One region of the Streptosporangium sp. NPDC023825 genome, then DNA from elsewhere that is predicted to be linked to it. Evidence: riboswitches for the same ligand, from Rfam matches in the RefSeq annotation. Region 1 holds a riboswitch; each other region holds the start of a gene.

Evidence for each region. Region 1 has a riboswitch for cobalamin ahead of AB0G15_RS16640 ((2Fe-2S) ferredoxin domain-containing protein). Riboswitches for the same ligand answer to the same signal wherever they lie in the genome.
Region 2: another riboswitch for cobalamin. It lies ahead of AB0G15_RS07705 (CbtB domain-containing protein); the one in region 1 lies ahead of AB0G15_RS16640 ((2Fe-2S) ferredoxin domain-containing protein).
Region 3: another riboswitch for cobalamin. It lies ahead of metE (5-methyltetrahydropteroyltriglutamate--homocysteine S-methyltransferase); the one in region 1 lies ahead of AB0G15_RS16640 ((2Fe-2S) ferredoxin domain-containing protein).

Annotation. Positions count from the first base shown of each region.
Region 1 covers NZ_JBFAAE010000016.1:10,296-15,535, forward strand. The annotation lists gene AB0G15_RS16630 (ABC transporter substrate-binding protein) at 90-425, opposite strand; gene AB0G15_RS16635 (methyltransferase) at 491-1,549, opposite strand; gene AB0G15_RS16640 ((2Fe-2S) ferredoxin domain-containing protein) at 1,753-2,100, opposite strand; cobalamin riboswitch at 2,196-2,383, opposite strand; gene AB0G15_RS16645 (bile acid:sodium symporter family protein) at 2,809-3,681, shown strand; gene AB0G15_RS16650 (substrate-binding domain-containing protein) at 3,780-4,694, shown strand; gene AB0G15_RS16655 (PQQ-dependent sugar dehydrogenase) at 4,788-5,240, opposite strand, start outside.
Region 2 covers NZ_JBFAAE010000006.1:37,486-42,725, reverse strand. The annotation lists gene AB0G15_RS07715 (acyltransferase) at 1-611, shown strand, start outside; gene dop (depupylase/deamidase Dop) at 699-2,216, shown strand; cobalamin riboswitch at 2,328-2,457, shown strand; gene AB0G15_RS07705 (CbtB domain-containing protein) at 2,492-2,686, shown strand; gene AB0G15_RS07700 (CbtA family protein) at 2,694-3,434, shown strand; gene AB0G15_RS07695 (histidine phosphatase family protein) at 3,431-3,994, shown strand; gene AB0G15_RS07690 (VWA domain-containing protein) at 4,051-5,240, shown strand, end outside.
Region 3 covers NZ_JBFAAE010000060.1:21,126-26,365, forward strand. The annotation lists gene metE (5-methyltetrahydropteroyltriglutamate--homocysteine S-methyltransferase) at 1-2,097, opposite strand, end outside; cobalamin riboswitch at 2,207-2,399, opposite strand; gene AB0G15_RS34915 (hypothetical protein) at 2,727-3,056, shown strand; gene AB0G15_RS34920 (cellulose binding domain-containing protein) at 3,645-4,070, opposite strand; partial or broken gene AB0G15_RS34925 (transposase family protein) at 4,347-5,182, shown strand.

The DNA of each region.
Region 1 (5,240 bases):
GGTCCCGCCGAACCCCGGAGGAACCTTGTTCCTCGAAGGTGGGCTTCAGTCCGTCTTACTTTTAATGATTTTGAAATGACCTGACGTCTTTACAATGTAGATTCATAAAGGGGCATCGACCTCGCCGGACGACCCAGACGAACCGCCCCCCTGCGCCCGCCGCCTCTCGCTGCGCTACCCGCCTCGTCGAGCAACTTGCCGGCCGCCGCGGGATCGGGGCCGCCGCCGGTCACCTCGGGGTCGTGCCAGCCGGTGTCGGGCGAGACCGGCCCGTAGGCGGGGGTGCCCGCGCCGGCGAGGATCGTGTCGGCCATCGCCTGCCGGTCCAGGGCCAGGCCGAACTCCTGCGCCGCCCCTGACGACGTGTTCCGGTGACGCCGGTTCCCGCTGACGATTCGTCGGCCCCTGCGAGAGGACCCCTGCATGACGACGGGCAGACGCTCGCTGTTTCCCGCCGGGGTACGCACCGCGGCCCGGCGGGAAAGGACCGTCAGGTGTCGACGGCGGCCGGGACGCACTCGACGACGGTGTGCCGCGCCGTGAGGTCGCGCACGGCGGCGACCCGCAGCCCGGCGGCCGCGGCCAGCGCCCGGTAGTCGTCGGCGGTCCGTTCCCGGCCACCGGCCAGGACCAGCATCCGCAGGTTCATCTCCGCGAACATGGCCGGATCGCCCCCCGAGACGATCGGCGACTCGAGGATCAGCACCCGGCCGCGCCGGCCCGCCGCGCCGGCGCAGCGGCGCAGGATGGCGGTCGCCTCGTCGTCGGCCCAGTCGTGCAGCACGCGGTTGAGCACGTACACGTCGGCGCCGCCGGGCAGCTCGTCGAAGAAACTCCGCCCGATCGTCTCGCACCGGTCCGCCAGCCCGCGTCCGGCCAGGTACCGCTGCGCGCGTGACGCGGTGTCCGGCAGGTCGATCAGCACACCGCGCAGGCCCTCGTGGCGCGACAGCAGCTCGGCCAGCAGCGCCCCGGTACCGCCGCCGACGTCGGCCACCCGGGTCAGCGCCGACCAGTCGTAGCCCTCCGCCAGCTCGCCGTACCCGGTGCCGGCCGCCATCGTCGCGTCGAAGGAGGCGCTCAGCTCGGGGTTCGCGTCGAGATAGCGCCAGAACGGTGCGCCGAACACCGCCGCCCAGGCAGGCCGGCCGGTGCGTACCGTGTCCGCCAGGCCGGTGAAGGCCAGGTCCATCCGGCCGCCGAACCCGTCCAGGTCCAGCCACCGCCACATCGCGGACGGGTGGTCCCGGCGCAGCAGGGCGGCCGTCCCGTTCGCCGCGAACGTGCCCGGCCGGGGCTCGGCGAACACCTCGCGGCAGACCAGATGGCGCAGCAGCCGGCCCAGCGCGTCCGGGTCCGCGCCGGCCCGGGCGGCCAGGTCCTCGATGTCCGAACCGTCCTCGTCCACCAGATCGGGCAGCCGCAGGGTCACGGCCACCCGGAGTGCCATCGGGGTCACCAGATCCATCAGCGGCGTCAGGGCCCGCCACGCGGCGAGCCCGTCCAGCGCGGCGCCGGTCGTCGCGGTCGCCTCGTCGTTGCTCGTCATACGCACCTCCTGTCCCCATGGTGCGCGCCGAGGCCGGCCACGGCTTGGACGAATCGGCACCCGTCCTTCCCCGCCGCGCGCCTTCGAGACTGATGTACCCCGGCTTTCGTGGAGTCGCTGGTCTGCCCCGATGTGTTCCCCACACCGACGGGCGGGGATTCCCGTTCGTGCCCCCACATGGACTCCCGCCCCGGCGGCGTCCGTCACCGAGGGGGACGGCCCTGCGAACGGCTCTTCGTGAAGACGTGGAGGGCGAGGATGTCAGGGATCGGCGCGAGGCCGGGGCCTCCGGCCCGGATCCAGGCGGCGATGTCCTCGACGGCGTCGGGCTGGTTCAGCAGGCCGAGCCACACCGCCCGCCCGCCCGCGGCGCGTCCGGCGGGTGAGGGCCGCACGACGACCACGTTGGCCTGCTCGCACACGTCCAGGCAGTCGCTGACGCGGACCTGTGCGATCTCCGACAGGCGGCGGAGCTGCTCGTCGTGGTCGAGGGCGGGAACCTTGCGGGTGCTGCCGCAGCAGCAGTCCCGGCAGACGGTGAGCCTGCTCATGCGCGTGTGAATCCCTTCCCGAGGCGGTCCAGGGGGTCGGGTCCCAGCCCGAACCGCATGACGACCGCCGTCCTCTCCTGGGGAGATCCGCCCCGTTTCCTGAGGGGCGACAGCGTGAGTCTCCTGGCTCTCGGGTCGAGGCTCGTCCCGGCCTTCCCACCCGCGTGCGGGCAGTGGCTTCGTCGGGGGTCGCTCGCCGATCACAGTGGCGGGACCGCGCCGGATTCACACCGGCTTCCTCGTTCCGCCGTCGCCTTCGCCGACCATGGTCGCACAACCACCACCGACGGCAGGACCCGGCCCTGCCCTCCCCTTACCTGCCCTGCACAACGTGGCGGCGCGGACCGATCGCGGACCGCGGCTGGGCCACCCGTGTCGCGCACACCGCGACACCCCGGACGGATCAGGGGTCGCGACGATCCCGGCGACCGGAGAAGATACGGCTCCCTACCTGGCGTGATCGCGAAATGTACGTGATCATTGGACCCACCATGCAGCGCCGTGCTCTCGTCCGTACCATCGCCGCGGGATCGGGTGCCGTCGCCTTCTCCGCCTCCCGGCGCCGTCACGGACGCCGCGCGGACGCCGTCCGTGACGGCCGGGCACCCCCCCGACCCGCCCCGCCCACCGGGCACCGCCACAGTCGACCCCGCCCCCGCCACACCGACCCGCTCCCGCTCCCGTCCGAGGAAAGAGGACACACCCCCCATGGCCCTTGCCGGTGTCTTCCTGCCCATCGCCCTCGCGATCATCATGTTCGGCCTCGGCCTGAGCCTGACGATCGCCGACTTCCGCCGCGTCGTCGCCTATCCCAAGGCCACCCTGGTCGCGCTCGTCTGCCAGGTTCTGGTGCTGCCCGCGATCTGCTTCGGCCTGGTGCTCGCCTTCGGGCTGCCGCCCGCGCTCGCCGTGGGCATGATGCTCCTGGCCGCCTCCCCCGGCGGGACCACGGCCAATCTCTACAGCCACCTGTTCGGCGGCGACGTCGCGCTCAACGTGACCCTCACCGCGATCAACTCCGTGCTGGCCGTCGTCACGCTGCCGCTGGTCACCAACCTGTCGCTGAGCTACTTCGCCGCCGACTCGGCCGCGCTGGGCCTGCAGTTCGACAAGACCGTCCAGGTGGTCGCGATCGTGCTCGTCCCCGTCGCGATCGGCATGGCGGTCCGGGCGGGGCTGCCGCGCTTCGCCGATCGGATGAACGCGCCCGTGAAGATCGCCTCCGCCGTCATCCTGGTCCTGGTCATCCTCGGCGCCCTGCTGCAGGAGCTGGACAACCTCGGCGGCTACATCCGCTCGGTCGGCGCGATCACGCTGGTGTTCAGCGTGATCAGCCTGGCCATCGGTTACTGGGTGCCGCGCCTGGCCGGGATCGAGCGTGGCCAGGCCGTCGCCTCCTGCATGGAGATCGGCATCCACAACGCCACGCTGTCCATCGCGGTCGCGCTCACGCTGCTGAACAACAACCAGATGGCCGTCCCCGCCGCCACCTACGGCGTGCTGATGTTCTTCACCGCCGCCGCGGCCGGGTTCCTCCTCAGGTCCCGTGCGGCGAAGCTCGCCCCCGACGCGGCCCGGTGAAAGGAGTGCGAGGTTCCGCTTCCCGGACTCCCGGGTGAACGCGGGAGGTCGCGGGCGCCTGCTCGCGACCTCCCGCGCCGGTCGGTAAGGTCGCCGGTATGGGCGGGGTACGGGTGGTGCTGCTCGGGGGGACGTCGAACGTCGGGAAGTCGACCGTCGCCCGGGCGGTGGCCGGCAGGCTCGGATTCGAGTGCCTGTCGACGGACAGCCTCGCCCGGCACCCGGGGCGGCCCTGGCGAACGCCGGAGCGTGAGGTGCCGGCGCACGTCGCCGAGGGGTACGCCATCACGCTGATCCCCGTCGACGTGCCGACCCAGGACAACGTGCTGGGCGCGTTCACCCGGATGGGCGAGCTCGCCGTGGACGCGGTCATCGTCATCATCGAGATCCACCTGCTCGACGCGGGCACCGTGACCCTGCCCCCCGGGGTCCACGTCGTCATCGTCGTCGACTCCGACGCCGGCGACCGTTACAGCGTCGTCGACACCGACCAGGCCGACGGTGCCCGGCGGGCCGTCCACCACCTGCTCGACCTGGGACACCGGACCGTCTGGCACGTGACGGGGCCGCGGACCTCCTACGCCGGCCAGCGCCGCACCCAGGCCTGGCGCACCACGCTCGAGGAGGCCGGACGGCCGGTGCCGGCGCCCCTGCACGGCGACTGGTCGGCCGAATCCGGCTACGCCGCCGGTCTCGCGCTCGCCGACGAGCCCGGCTGCACGGCGGTGTTCGTCTCCAACGACCAGATGGCCCTCGGACTGCTGCGCGCCCTGCACGAACGCGGCCGGGTGGTCCCGGACGAGATCAGCGTGGTCGGCTTCGACGACATCCCCGAAGCGGCCTTCTTCATCCCGCCCCTGACGACCGTCCACCAGGACTTCGCGGAGGTGGGCAGGAGATGCGTGCAGCGGGTCCTGGTCCAGATTCGCGAGAACCAGACCTCCCCGCCGGGCACCGACCTCGTCCCGACCCGCCTGGTGGTGCGCAACAGCACGGCCGCCCCCGGAAGGTGACCCGGCCCGGCCGCCCTCGCACGGAGCGCGAGAGAGGGACGCCCGGCGGTCCCGGAGGCGGCTCCGGGACCGCCGGGCGCCCGCACCGCCCGGCTAGCCGCCGAGCGTGACGTGCAGGATCCTCTCGTTGCTGTTGTTAGGCGTGCTGTCCTTGTCACCGGTGTTGGAGGTGGTCAGCCACAGGCCGCCGCCCGGGGCCGGCTCCACGGTGCGCAGCCGGCCGTAGGTGCCGTTGAAGTACTCCTGCACGCTGGGCAGGCCGGTGCCGCTGATCGGCGAGCGATACATCCGGGTACCGCGCAGGCAGGCCACGTAGATCACGTCACGCACGATGGCGATGCCCGAGCAGGAGCCGGCGGCGGTGGGGTAGGTGCGCTTGGGGGCGACGAACCCGGCGGTGCCGCAGGAGCCGCTGGTGCCCTCGCACGCCGGCCAGCCGTAGTTGCCGCCCCTGGTGATGAGGTTGGTCTCGTCCATGACGCTGTTGCCGAACTCCTGCTCCCACAGCCGGCCCTGGGAGTCGAACGCCAGCCCCTGCGGGTTGCG
Region 2 (5,240 bases), on a different contig from region 1:
TGGCGGCCGGGTTCTTCACCGGGAGCGACGAGGCCTGGGTCGACCTGGTGGTCATGCCCAAGTACGCGGCGTACTTCGTCGGCGGCATGGCGTTCTTCCTGATGACGAAGTTCGGCCCCAGGCTCGTCCTGTGGTGCCTCGCCGGGATCAGCGGCGGCCTGGCCGTGAACGCGGCGATCGACCGGGTGGCCGGGCGGATCGAGAACGTCGGCTACGCCGCGATGCCCGTGCCCGAGTGGGCCGTGGCCGCCACCGTGATCGGCTTCTACGTGCTCATGGCGATGGTGGCGCTCGGCTGGCTGGGGTGGCTGCGCTGGCGCGGCCTGGTCGTCCTGGGCGCGCTCACCTACCCGCTCTACCTGTTCCACACCCCGGCCGCGGTCCTGATCGTCCCCGCCCTGCGGGACGTGCTGCCGCCCCCGCTGACCGCGCTGGTCACCGTGCTGGCCGCGATGGCGTTCTCCTACCTGGTGTACCGGTTGGCCGAGCGTCCGCTTCAGGAGTTCGTCAAGTCCAGGAGGCGGAGAAGGGCCGCATCCCCGTCCCCGTCACAGCTCCCCGCGCTCTCCTCGATCCCCCTCGCAACGGGCGAAAAGGCTTCGGTGCCATAACTGTCCGACCACCGGGCATAGTGAAGGGTCTAGGGTCGGGAATAGATACCACGGAGAGAATCAGTCCCTGACGAACAGAGGGTGCGCATGACGGTACGGCGGGTGATGGGCATCGAGACCGAGTACGGCATCTCCGTGCCCGGACAGCCGGGGGCCAACGCGATGGTGACCTCCTCTCAGGTCGTGAACGCCTATCTGGCGGCCTCGGCCGCGAGGGCTCGGCGCGCGCGATGGGACTTCGAGGAGGAGAACCCGCTGCGGGACGCACGGGGGTTCGACCTCGCGCGGGAAGTGGCCGACCAGAGCCAGCTGACCGACGAGGACCTCGGCCTGGCGAACGTGATCCTCACGAACGGGGCCCGGCTGTACGTCGACCACGCCCACCCCGAATACTCCACGCCCGAGTGCACCAATCCCCGGGCGGCGGTGATCTGGGACAAGGCGGGCGAGCGGGTGATGCACGACGCGGCGGTCCGCGCCTCGGCGATGCCGGCCAACGCCCCGATCCAGCTCTACAAGAACAACACCGACAACAAGGGCGCCTCCTACGGCTGTCACGAGAACTACCTCATGCGCCGGGCCACCTCGTTCGCCGACATCGTCAGGCACCTGACGCCGTTCTTCGTCTCCCGGCAGGTCGTCACCGGCGCGGGCAAGGTCGGCATCGGCCAGGACTCCCGGGGCGAGGGCTTCCAGATCAGCCAGCGGGCCGACTTCTTCGAGGTCGAGGTGGGCCTGGAGACGACGCTCAAGCGGCCGATCATCAACACCCGGGACGAGCCCCACGCCGACCCGGAGAAATACCGCCGCCTGCACGTCATCATCGGCGACGCCAACATGTCGGAGATCTCGACCTACCTGAAGCTGGGGTCGACCGCGCTCGTCCTGGCCATGATCGAGGACAACTACTTCACCCGCGACCTGGCCGTGGACAACCCCGTCCAGGCCCTGCGCGCGGTCTCGCACGACCCCACGCTCAAGTACGAGATCTCCATGCGCGACGGCCGCAGGCTGACGGCGGTGCAGCTGCAGATGGAGTACCTGGAGCTCGCCCGCAAGTACGCCGAGGAGCGCAGCGCCAACGGCCTGGACGAGCCCACCAAGGACATCCTCGAGCGCTGGGAGTCGGTCCTCACCCGTCTGGCGGAGGACCCGATGCAGCTGTCCGGGGAGCTCGACTGGGTGGCCAAGCTGGAGCTCCTGGAGGGCTACCGCACCCGTGACGGCCTGCCCTGGTCGCATCCGCGCCTGCAGCTCGTCGACCTCCAGTACTCCGACATCCGTCCCGACCGGGGGCTCTACAACCGGCTGGTCGCACGGGGCCGCATGCAGCGCCTGGTCACCGAGGAAGAGGTCCAGCGGGCCATCGAGGTGCCGCCCAACGACACCCGGGCCTACTTTCGCGGCCGCTGCCTGAGCCAGTACAGCGAGTCGGTGGCCGCGGCCTCCTGGGACTCGGTCATCTTCGACATCCCCGGCCGCGAGTCGCTGCAGCGCGTCCCCACCCTTGAGCCGCTGCGCGGCACCAAGGCACACGTGGGCGAGCTGTTCGACCGCTGCCGTACCGCCGCGGAGCTGGTGACGGCGCTGACCGGCGAGCAGTGACTCACGCGAGGGGGGAGGCGGTCCGGCCGGGCCGCCTCCCCCCTCGTCATGCCCGCACCCCGTGACGGCCGGAGCCCGTCAAACCGGACACCCGGATTGACGGGGGACAGAGAACCGGGATACGTTCCGGGTGTTTTGTGGCGGTGCGAGGGAAATCCGGTGAAACTCCGGTGCGGTCGCGCCACTGTAACCGGCTCCCAGGAGCCGGAAGCCAGGTCACACTCGGCCGCCACCGACCTACGAAAAGGGACGCGTCAATCCCGGAGGAGGTAGCCGTGAGCCAGATCTCGGCACCGCACACCCAGCCCATCCCATGGCCCTCGCTCACCCGCTGGCTGCTCGCCGTACCGGTGCTGCTGCTCCTCGCCTACCTGGTCACCTTCGACCAGGGAGCGATCTCACAGGCGGGGAACTACCTGCACGAACTCATGCACGACGGGCGTCACCTGCTCGGCGTGCCGTGCCACTGAGCCACAGGTGATCACCAAACTCATCGTCCGGGGCCTCGTCGTCGGACTGCTCGCAGGGCTGCTCGCGGCCGTCTTCGCCTACACCGTCGGCGAACCTCGCATCGACCAGGCCATCGCGCTGGAGGAGGCGGCCGCGGCCGCCGCCCCGGCCGGACCACACGACGACACCGGGACCGCCGCCCACTCCCACGACGAGGAGGAGGCCCTGGTCAGCAGGGACGGGCAGCGCTTCGGGCTCTTCCTCGCCCTCGGCCTGTACGGCCTGGCGGTCGGGGGCCTGTTCTCCCTCGTCTACGCGGCCGTACGCGGCCGGGCGGGCCCCCGCTCGGAACCGGTGCTCGCGGTCACCCTCGCCGCCGCCGCGTTCACCTCCGTGGTCCTCATCCCCTTCGTGAAGTACCCCGCCAACCCGCCGGCCGTCGGTGACCCGGAGACCATCGACCAGCGCACCGTGCTGTACCTGGTCGCGGTGGTCATCGGGATCCTCGCCGTCGCCGCCGCGGTCGCCGCCTACCGCTACGCCTCGCGGAGCGAACCGTGGGTGCGCTGGCTGTCGGCGGGCGCCACCCTCCTGGTCCCCGTCGTCGCGGCCTGGATCCTCCTGCCGGAGATCTCGGAGGTGCCCCGGGGCTTCCCCGCCGACCTCCTGTGGGACTTCCGGGTCGCCTCCATGGGGACCCAGGTGGTCTTCTGGGCCGGCGTCGGCGCGCTGTTCGCCTTCGCCGCCCGCGGGCGCGGCCCGGTGTGACGACCCCCTCGGGGGTCACCCGCCTGCTCCTGGTCTGCCACGCCTCCACCTCGGCGACGGTACGGGCCGCGTTCCCGGGTGACGAACCACTCGACGAACCCGGCCTGCGCCGGGCCGAGGGGATGGCGCGGGACCTCGGCCCGGGTCCCGCGGCCTGCCCCGCCGAGCTGCGCTGCGTCCAGACGGCGGCGGCGCTCGGCCTGCGGGCCGAGCACGACCCGCTGCTGGCCGACTGCGACTACGGCCGCTGGAGCGGGATGACGCTCGGCGAGGTCGAGGCCGCGGAACCCGAGGCGCTCGCCTCCTGGCTCGGCGACCCCGGCGCGGCGCCGCACGGCGGGGAGCCGGTCACCGCGCTCCTGGCCAGGGTGTCCGGCTGGCTCGCCGTCCGCGCCCCCGGCAGGACCGTCGCGGTCACCCACCCGGCGGTCATCCGCGCCGCGGTCGTCCACGCCCTCGGCGCCCCCGCCCAGGCCTTCTGGCGCGTCGACGTCGCGCCGCTGGCCCGCGTGACGCTCACCGGGCGCGGCGGGCGCTGGCGGCTCAGTTACTTGCCATGACGGTTCGAGCGCCCGGCGACCCTTTGATTCGACGAGACGGACAGGAGATCCCGAAGGTGCGTGACTCCCGCTATCCCTTCACCGCGATCGTGGGGCTGGAGGACCTGAAACTCGCGCTGATCCTCAACGCGGTCTCCCCCCGCGTCGGGGGAGTGCTGGTCAGGGGGGAGAAGGGCACCGCCAAGTCCACGGTCGTGCGGGCGCTGGCCGCGCTCCTGCCACCCGTCGAGGTGGTGACCGGCTGTCGCTTCTCCTGCGACCCCGCCGCCCCCGACCCCGGCTGCCCGGACGGGCCGCACGAGGACCGTACCGAACCGGGCGACCGGCCCACCCCGCCCGCCACCGCTCGGCCCGCCACCGTTCAGCCCGGCATCACGCGGTCCGGGGGAGCGCGGGACGGCGCCGTGCGGTCCGGGGGAGCGCGGGACGGCGCCGTGCGGCCCGCCCGCCTGGTCGAGCTGCCCGTCGGCGCCTCCGAGGACCGCCTCGTCGGCTCCCTCGACATCGAGCGAGCCCTCACCGAGGGCGTGAAATCCTTCGAACCCGGCCTCCTGGCGAGCGCCCACCGGGGCGTCCTGTACGTCGACGAGGTCAACCTCCTGCACGACCACCTGGTGGACCTGCTGCTCGACGCCGCGGCCCTCGGCACCTGCTACGTCGAGCGCGAGGGGGTGTCGGTACGGCACGCCGCCCGGTTCCTGCTGGTCGGGACGATGAACCCCGAGGAGGGGGAGCTGCGCCCGCAGCTGCTCGACCGCTTCGGGCTGACCGTGGAGGTCCGGGCCTCGCGGGAACCGTCCCAGCGGGTGGACGTGGTCCGGCGCCGCCTGGCCTTCGAGGCCGACCCCGACGCCTTCGCCGCCGCCTGGGCAGGCGAGGAGCGGGCACTGGCCGCGCGCATCGCCGAGGCCCGTGCCAGGGTTTCCCAGGTCGTCCTGCCGGACGCGGCACTGCTCGGGATCGCCACCGTCTGCGCGGGGTTCGAGGTGGACGGGCTCCGGGCCGACCTGGTCACCGCCGGTGCGGCGATCGCGCACGCGGCCTGGCAGGGCCGCACCTCCGTCACCGCCGACGACGTAAGGGAGGCGGCCAGGCTCGCGCTCCCGCACCGCCGCCGCCGCGATCCCTTCGACGCGCCGGGCCTGGACGAGTCCAAACTCCAGGATCTCCTGGACCAGATCCCCGGCGACCCCGAGGATCCCGAGGACCCGGACGACTCCGGCGGCCCCGGGGGCACCGATCCGGA
Region 3 (5,240 bases), on a different contig from region 1:
GGCCGCGGCCGTACGCAGGGCGGCCTCGATCTCCCCGACCGAGGGCACCCTGGGCGAGTGGATGTCCCACACGCCGGGCCCGATGCCGCGCGCGTAGCCGAAGGCGCGCAGGTCGTCCAGGAGTTCCATCCGGGAGCGGGCCGCCTCGACGCTGGTCACGTCGGCGTCCAGGTCGCCGATCGCGCCGATGATCTCCCCGAACTCCGAATAGCACATGTGGGTGTGGATCTGCGTGCTGTCGGCCACCCCGCTGGTGGCCAGCCGGAACGCGGCGACCGCCCACTCCAGGTAGACCTCGCGGTCGGCCCGCCGCAGCGGCAGCAGCTCGCGCAGCGCGGGCTCGTCGACCTGGATGATCCTGATGCCCGCCGCCTCGAGATCGCGGGTCTCGTCGCGCAGCGCCAGCGCCACCTGCCTGGCGGTCTCGCCCAGCGGCTGGTCGTCGCGGACGAACGACCAGGCCAGCATGGTCACCGGGCCGGTGAGCATGCCCTTGACCGGCTTCTTCGTCCGCGACTGCGCGTAGGAGGCCCAGCGCACCGTCATCGGCTCGGGACGGGAGACGTCGCCGAACAGGATCGGCGGGCGGACGTAGCGGCTGCCGTACGACTGCACCCAGCCGTGCTCGGTGGCGGCGTAGCCCTCCAGCATCTCGGCGAAGTACTGGACCATGTCGTTGCGTTCTGGCTCGCCGTGCACCAGCACGTCCAGGCCGATGTCCTCCTGCAGCGCGATGACGCGGTCGATCTCGGCCTCCATCCTGCGCTCGTACCCGGCCCTGTCGATGTCGCCCGAGCGCATGGCGGCGCGGGCCTGGCGCACCTCGCCGGTCTGCGGGAAGGAGCCGATGGTGGTGGTGGCCAGCGGCGGCAGGCCCAGGTCGGCGTTCTGCACGGCGAGCCGCTCGGCGTGCGGGGCGCGCGGGCTGCCCTCGCCCAGGGCGTCCAGCCTGGCTCGCACCCGGGGGTTGAGGAACCGCTCGACGTCCCTCTCCCCCGTGACGACCTCCTCGCCGTTCAGCGCCCGGCCGATCCGTACGACCTCGTCGACCTTCTGCCGGGCGAAGGCCAGCCGCTCGCGCAGCCGCGGGTCCAGCGAGGTCTCGGCGTCCAGGTCGAGCGGGACGTGCAGCAGCGAGCAGGAGGTGCTCACCACCAGCCGGTCGCTCAGGCCGAGCAGCGCGGCGCAGGTCGCCAGCGCCTTCGCGATGTCGGTACGCCAGACGTTGCGGCCGTCGACGACCCCGGCGACAAGGGTCTTGCCGGGCAGCCCACCGGCTGCGGCCAGCGCCTCCAGGTTGCCGGGCGCCGAGACGAAGTCCAGGCCGACGGCCTCGACCCGGCTGCGGGCCAGAATCTCCAGCGCGGGCCCGATCTCACCGAAGTAGGTGGCCACCAGCAGCCGGGGGCGGCTGCTGAGCTCCCCCAGCCGCGCGTAGGCCCGGCGCAGCGCGGCCAGTTCCTCGTCCGTACGGTCGGCGGCCAGCACCGGCTCGTCCAGCTGCACCTCGGCCACCCCCGCCGCGGCCATCCGTTCCAGCAGCTCGGCGTAGGTCTCCAGCAGGCCGTCCAGCAGCCGCAGCGGCGCGAAGCCGGGCTCGGTGGATTTGGCCAGCAGCAGGAACGACAGCGGCCCGACCAGCACCGGCCGGGTCTCGACACCCAGCCGCCGCGCCTCGGCGTACTCGGCCAGCGGCTTGCTCCAGTCGAGCCGGAACCGGGTCTCGGGGCCCATTTCCGGAACCAGGTAGTGGTAGTTGGTGTCGAACCACTTGGTCATCTCCAGCGGCGCGACCCCCTCGGCACCGCGGGCCATCGCGAAGTACGGATCGGCCGCCCCGGAAAACCGCTCGGGTACCGCTCCCATCATGACGGTGGTGTCCAGCACGTGGTCATACAGCGAGAAGGTGTTGGACGGCACCGCATCCAGCCCCGCCTCCAACAGCTCCCGCCACACCCCCTGCCGCACCCCGGCGGCCCTCTCCTGCAAGCCGGCCGCGTCGATGCGCCCGGCCCAGTAATCCTCCGTCGCCCGCTTCACCTCGCGACGGCCCCCGATACGGGGATAACCCAAAACGGTCGTGGTGACCTTGCTCATGGCGTCCTTCCCTCGGCTCATGCCATGCCGACCCACGGCCACGCGGAAGGAACACCCAGGAAAGACCCATCCCAGGCCCTCCCACGAGGCCACGGATCACCGCACACCGGACGGCGCACGGGCGGCTGGCAGGTCTTCGGACTCGCGGGCATCACACTCAACTCCTACTGACCGTCGCTTCCCAGATGACACGCACCCAGTGCCGATGACGGCGTTCGTTCCCACTCACCGCTGCGGGGCAGCCCCGGAATCACACCGGGTTCCCTCTTACGACTCCCGACACCAACACGACACCGGGAGAACCAACCGCGCCACGAGCATATGCCAGACACGACCCCCTCCAGCAGACCAGCCACGCACCAAGGAACCCGGCCGACGGCAGACCAGCAGTGGAGGCAGCGCTCACTGGTTCACCGTCGCGCGACCTCAACACTCCATCGATCTCGCTGACGAGTGCCGTTCCTGCGCAGTCAGGTCTTTTCCATATTCCTGCCGATGGCACCTGCCTTTTCCCGAAACGGCGTGGGAACTCCGCAGAGAGAAAGGAGTCCTTTGGTACCTCCCGAACTGGTACCGCACGCCGCGCTTGTACGGGAGTGGTCCAAGCGCAAGATCGCCGAGTCGCCTCGGTGGTCACCGTCTACGATCCGCAGTGGACTCCGCCCGAACTGTCGAAGATACCTGTCGTGGTCTTTCGGTTCGAGGACGTCCGCCTCGTCGAGTGGTACGAGGACCAGGAGGGCCGTGACCGCGTGACCGCCTCCCCTGATGCTCCACCAGGGCAGGTCGGGCAGTTCGACTGGGAGGGCACCGACAAGTTCACACTGGACACCTTCATGCTGCGCCTGGTCTTTCACGCGCCGCGAGCAGCGGTGACTGTGTGCAGGAAGCAGAACGAGTTCCCGTCACGGCTTCCCTACGCTGAAGACCATCACGCCTATGTCCTGTGGCGTTGCTGACTGGCCTCGGCGTTTCCGACCTGCAACGGGCACGTCCTCGACATCTCCGCTCAAAGCACGTTAGCAGCTTGGATCGTGCTCTCCCAGTCGATTCAACCTGAACCTATGAGTATGGCCAGTCAACCTGAAACGACCGCGGACTGCGGTGAACTGCGACCCGAGCTGGCTCATCACTTACGCATACGTGAACTGCTTGTCACCACCAGAGTCGATCTTCCTCGCAAAGTATCTATGCCAGTAGGTGCCGCAACATACGCCCCGAGCACGACTCGGGGCGTATCCATTTTCAGGGCCAAGCGACCTCTGCGTTGACGTTGCGCGGAAGGGGAAACAGGGAGTACTCTCAAGTATTCATAGGATCATTCCATGAATTTTCTCATAAAATAATCACTATTGCCGAGCCGCATATTGACACCATCAAGTTCCTCGCCAACGGCAAATACCTGATCGCCGATCTGACCTACGCGGGCGACGGCTACGCCATGTTCATCGCCCGGGCGGACGTCGTCGGATAATACGAGAAATCCCTCATCTCATGACACATCGAAAGCTGACGAACGGACGAGCCCCATGGACTCGCCCGTTTCATCAATAGGTGATGATGCACTGACTGGAAGTGGGAAGAGGCGGCAAGGTAGTCGTCATAGGCATGCGGATCTCGAACCCGAAGTTCGCGTACTTGTTCGGCAGGATGGCGCCATTCCACGACGACGGTCTCCACACGTTCGTCGAGAACCTCTTCACGTTCCAGAACTGGTGAACGACCGCGCCCGCCGAGAAGGGGAAGTCGATGACCGCCTCCCAGGTGGTCGACGGTGTCGTGCCGGTGTTGGTCAGCTGCGCATCGACCTGCCACCTGTACTGCCCGCCGACGGTCCCCCAGTAGTTGGCTTGGAACGTCAGCGTGCAGGTGGTGGCGGCGTCGGCGGGTGTGACGACGGTGAACGCGCCGAACAAGGCGGCCACCAGCCACATGGTCAGGCGCCGTCGCCGACGGACGCGCCGTTCTGTCATGGGCCCCTCCTGTCTGGAAGTTCGCGCGATGAAAGACGCGCGCATAGGCGATGATCGAACGATACGATCGGCGTCGAATGCCGTCAACGGCACTGAAAGTTTCAGCTATTCAATGAGGTGATCTCAGCGGAATAGTTCCGACAGCTGGGATTTCCGAGGCGTGAATGGTGGAATTCCGGGCTTATCGGGAGAGGTAGTCGACGGCCGGAAATGGGTGTGGAGCCTCCAATAGAAGAGGTCTCACCACAAGAACCCTGCGCGGCCGGAAGGCTCCGCGTGATTCCCCATCGTGCCACGCTCGACGTCTCCCGTGAGCTCATTCGGCATCTCGCGCGACTGCTGCGGGCCGAACCCCGCCTGCGCGGAACCCCTAAAGGCAGCCGGGCATTGACACCGTGCTGGCACGCGGTACTCATACTCCGCTGGCTTCGAGGCGAGACCGACATCCCCAAACTCGGCCGCGACCACAAGACCTCCCGTGCCACCGCCTACCGTTACATCGACGAAGGAAACGAGATCCTCGCAGATCAGGTCCTTGATCTGCACGAAGCCCTCGAACGGGCCCAGGCTGAGGGTCACGCCTATCCGACCCTCGACGGCACCCTGCTGCCGATGGATCGGTGCGCCGAGCAGACCACCAGCGTCAAAGGCGAGCAGATCGACCGGTAGTACTCCGGCAAAGCCCACCACCACGCCGGCAACGTCCAAGCCCTATCCGCCCCGGACAGGTTGCCGCTGTGGGTCTCCGATGTCGAACCCGGCTCCATTCACGACCTGGCTGCGGCCCGTGTTCACGTGCTGGGCGCCCTATACGCCGCAGCCGCACGCGGACCCCCACTCTCGCCGACGGCGGCTATGAAGGCACCGGAATCGGCGTACTGACCCTTATCAAACAACCCGCGGACGGGTCTGTCCTCAGCCCCGACAATCGCGCCTACAACCGACTTCTACGCGGCCTGCGCTGCCTCGGTGAACGAGGATTCGCCCTGCTCAAAGGCCGCTGGCGCACACTCCAGAGCACCAACGCCAGCCCCAGCAAAATCGGCGACATCACCCGCGCCGCCCTCGTCCTCACCCATTTCGAGCACAATCATCCAGCCGAAATTCACTGAGATCATCTCAATACCCGCAATAAATACTCGGCAGTTAACGGAAAAATTACTGAACGCT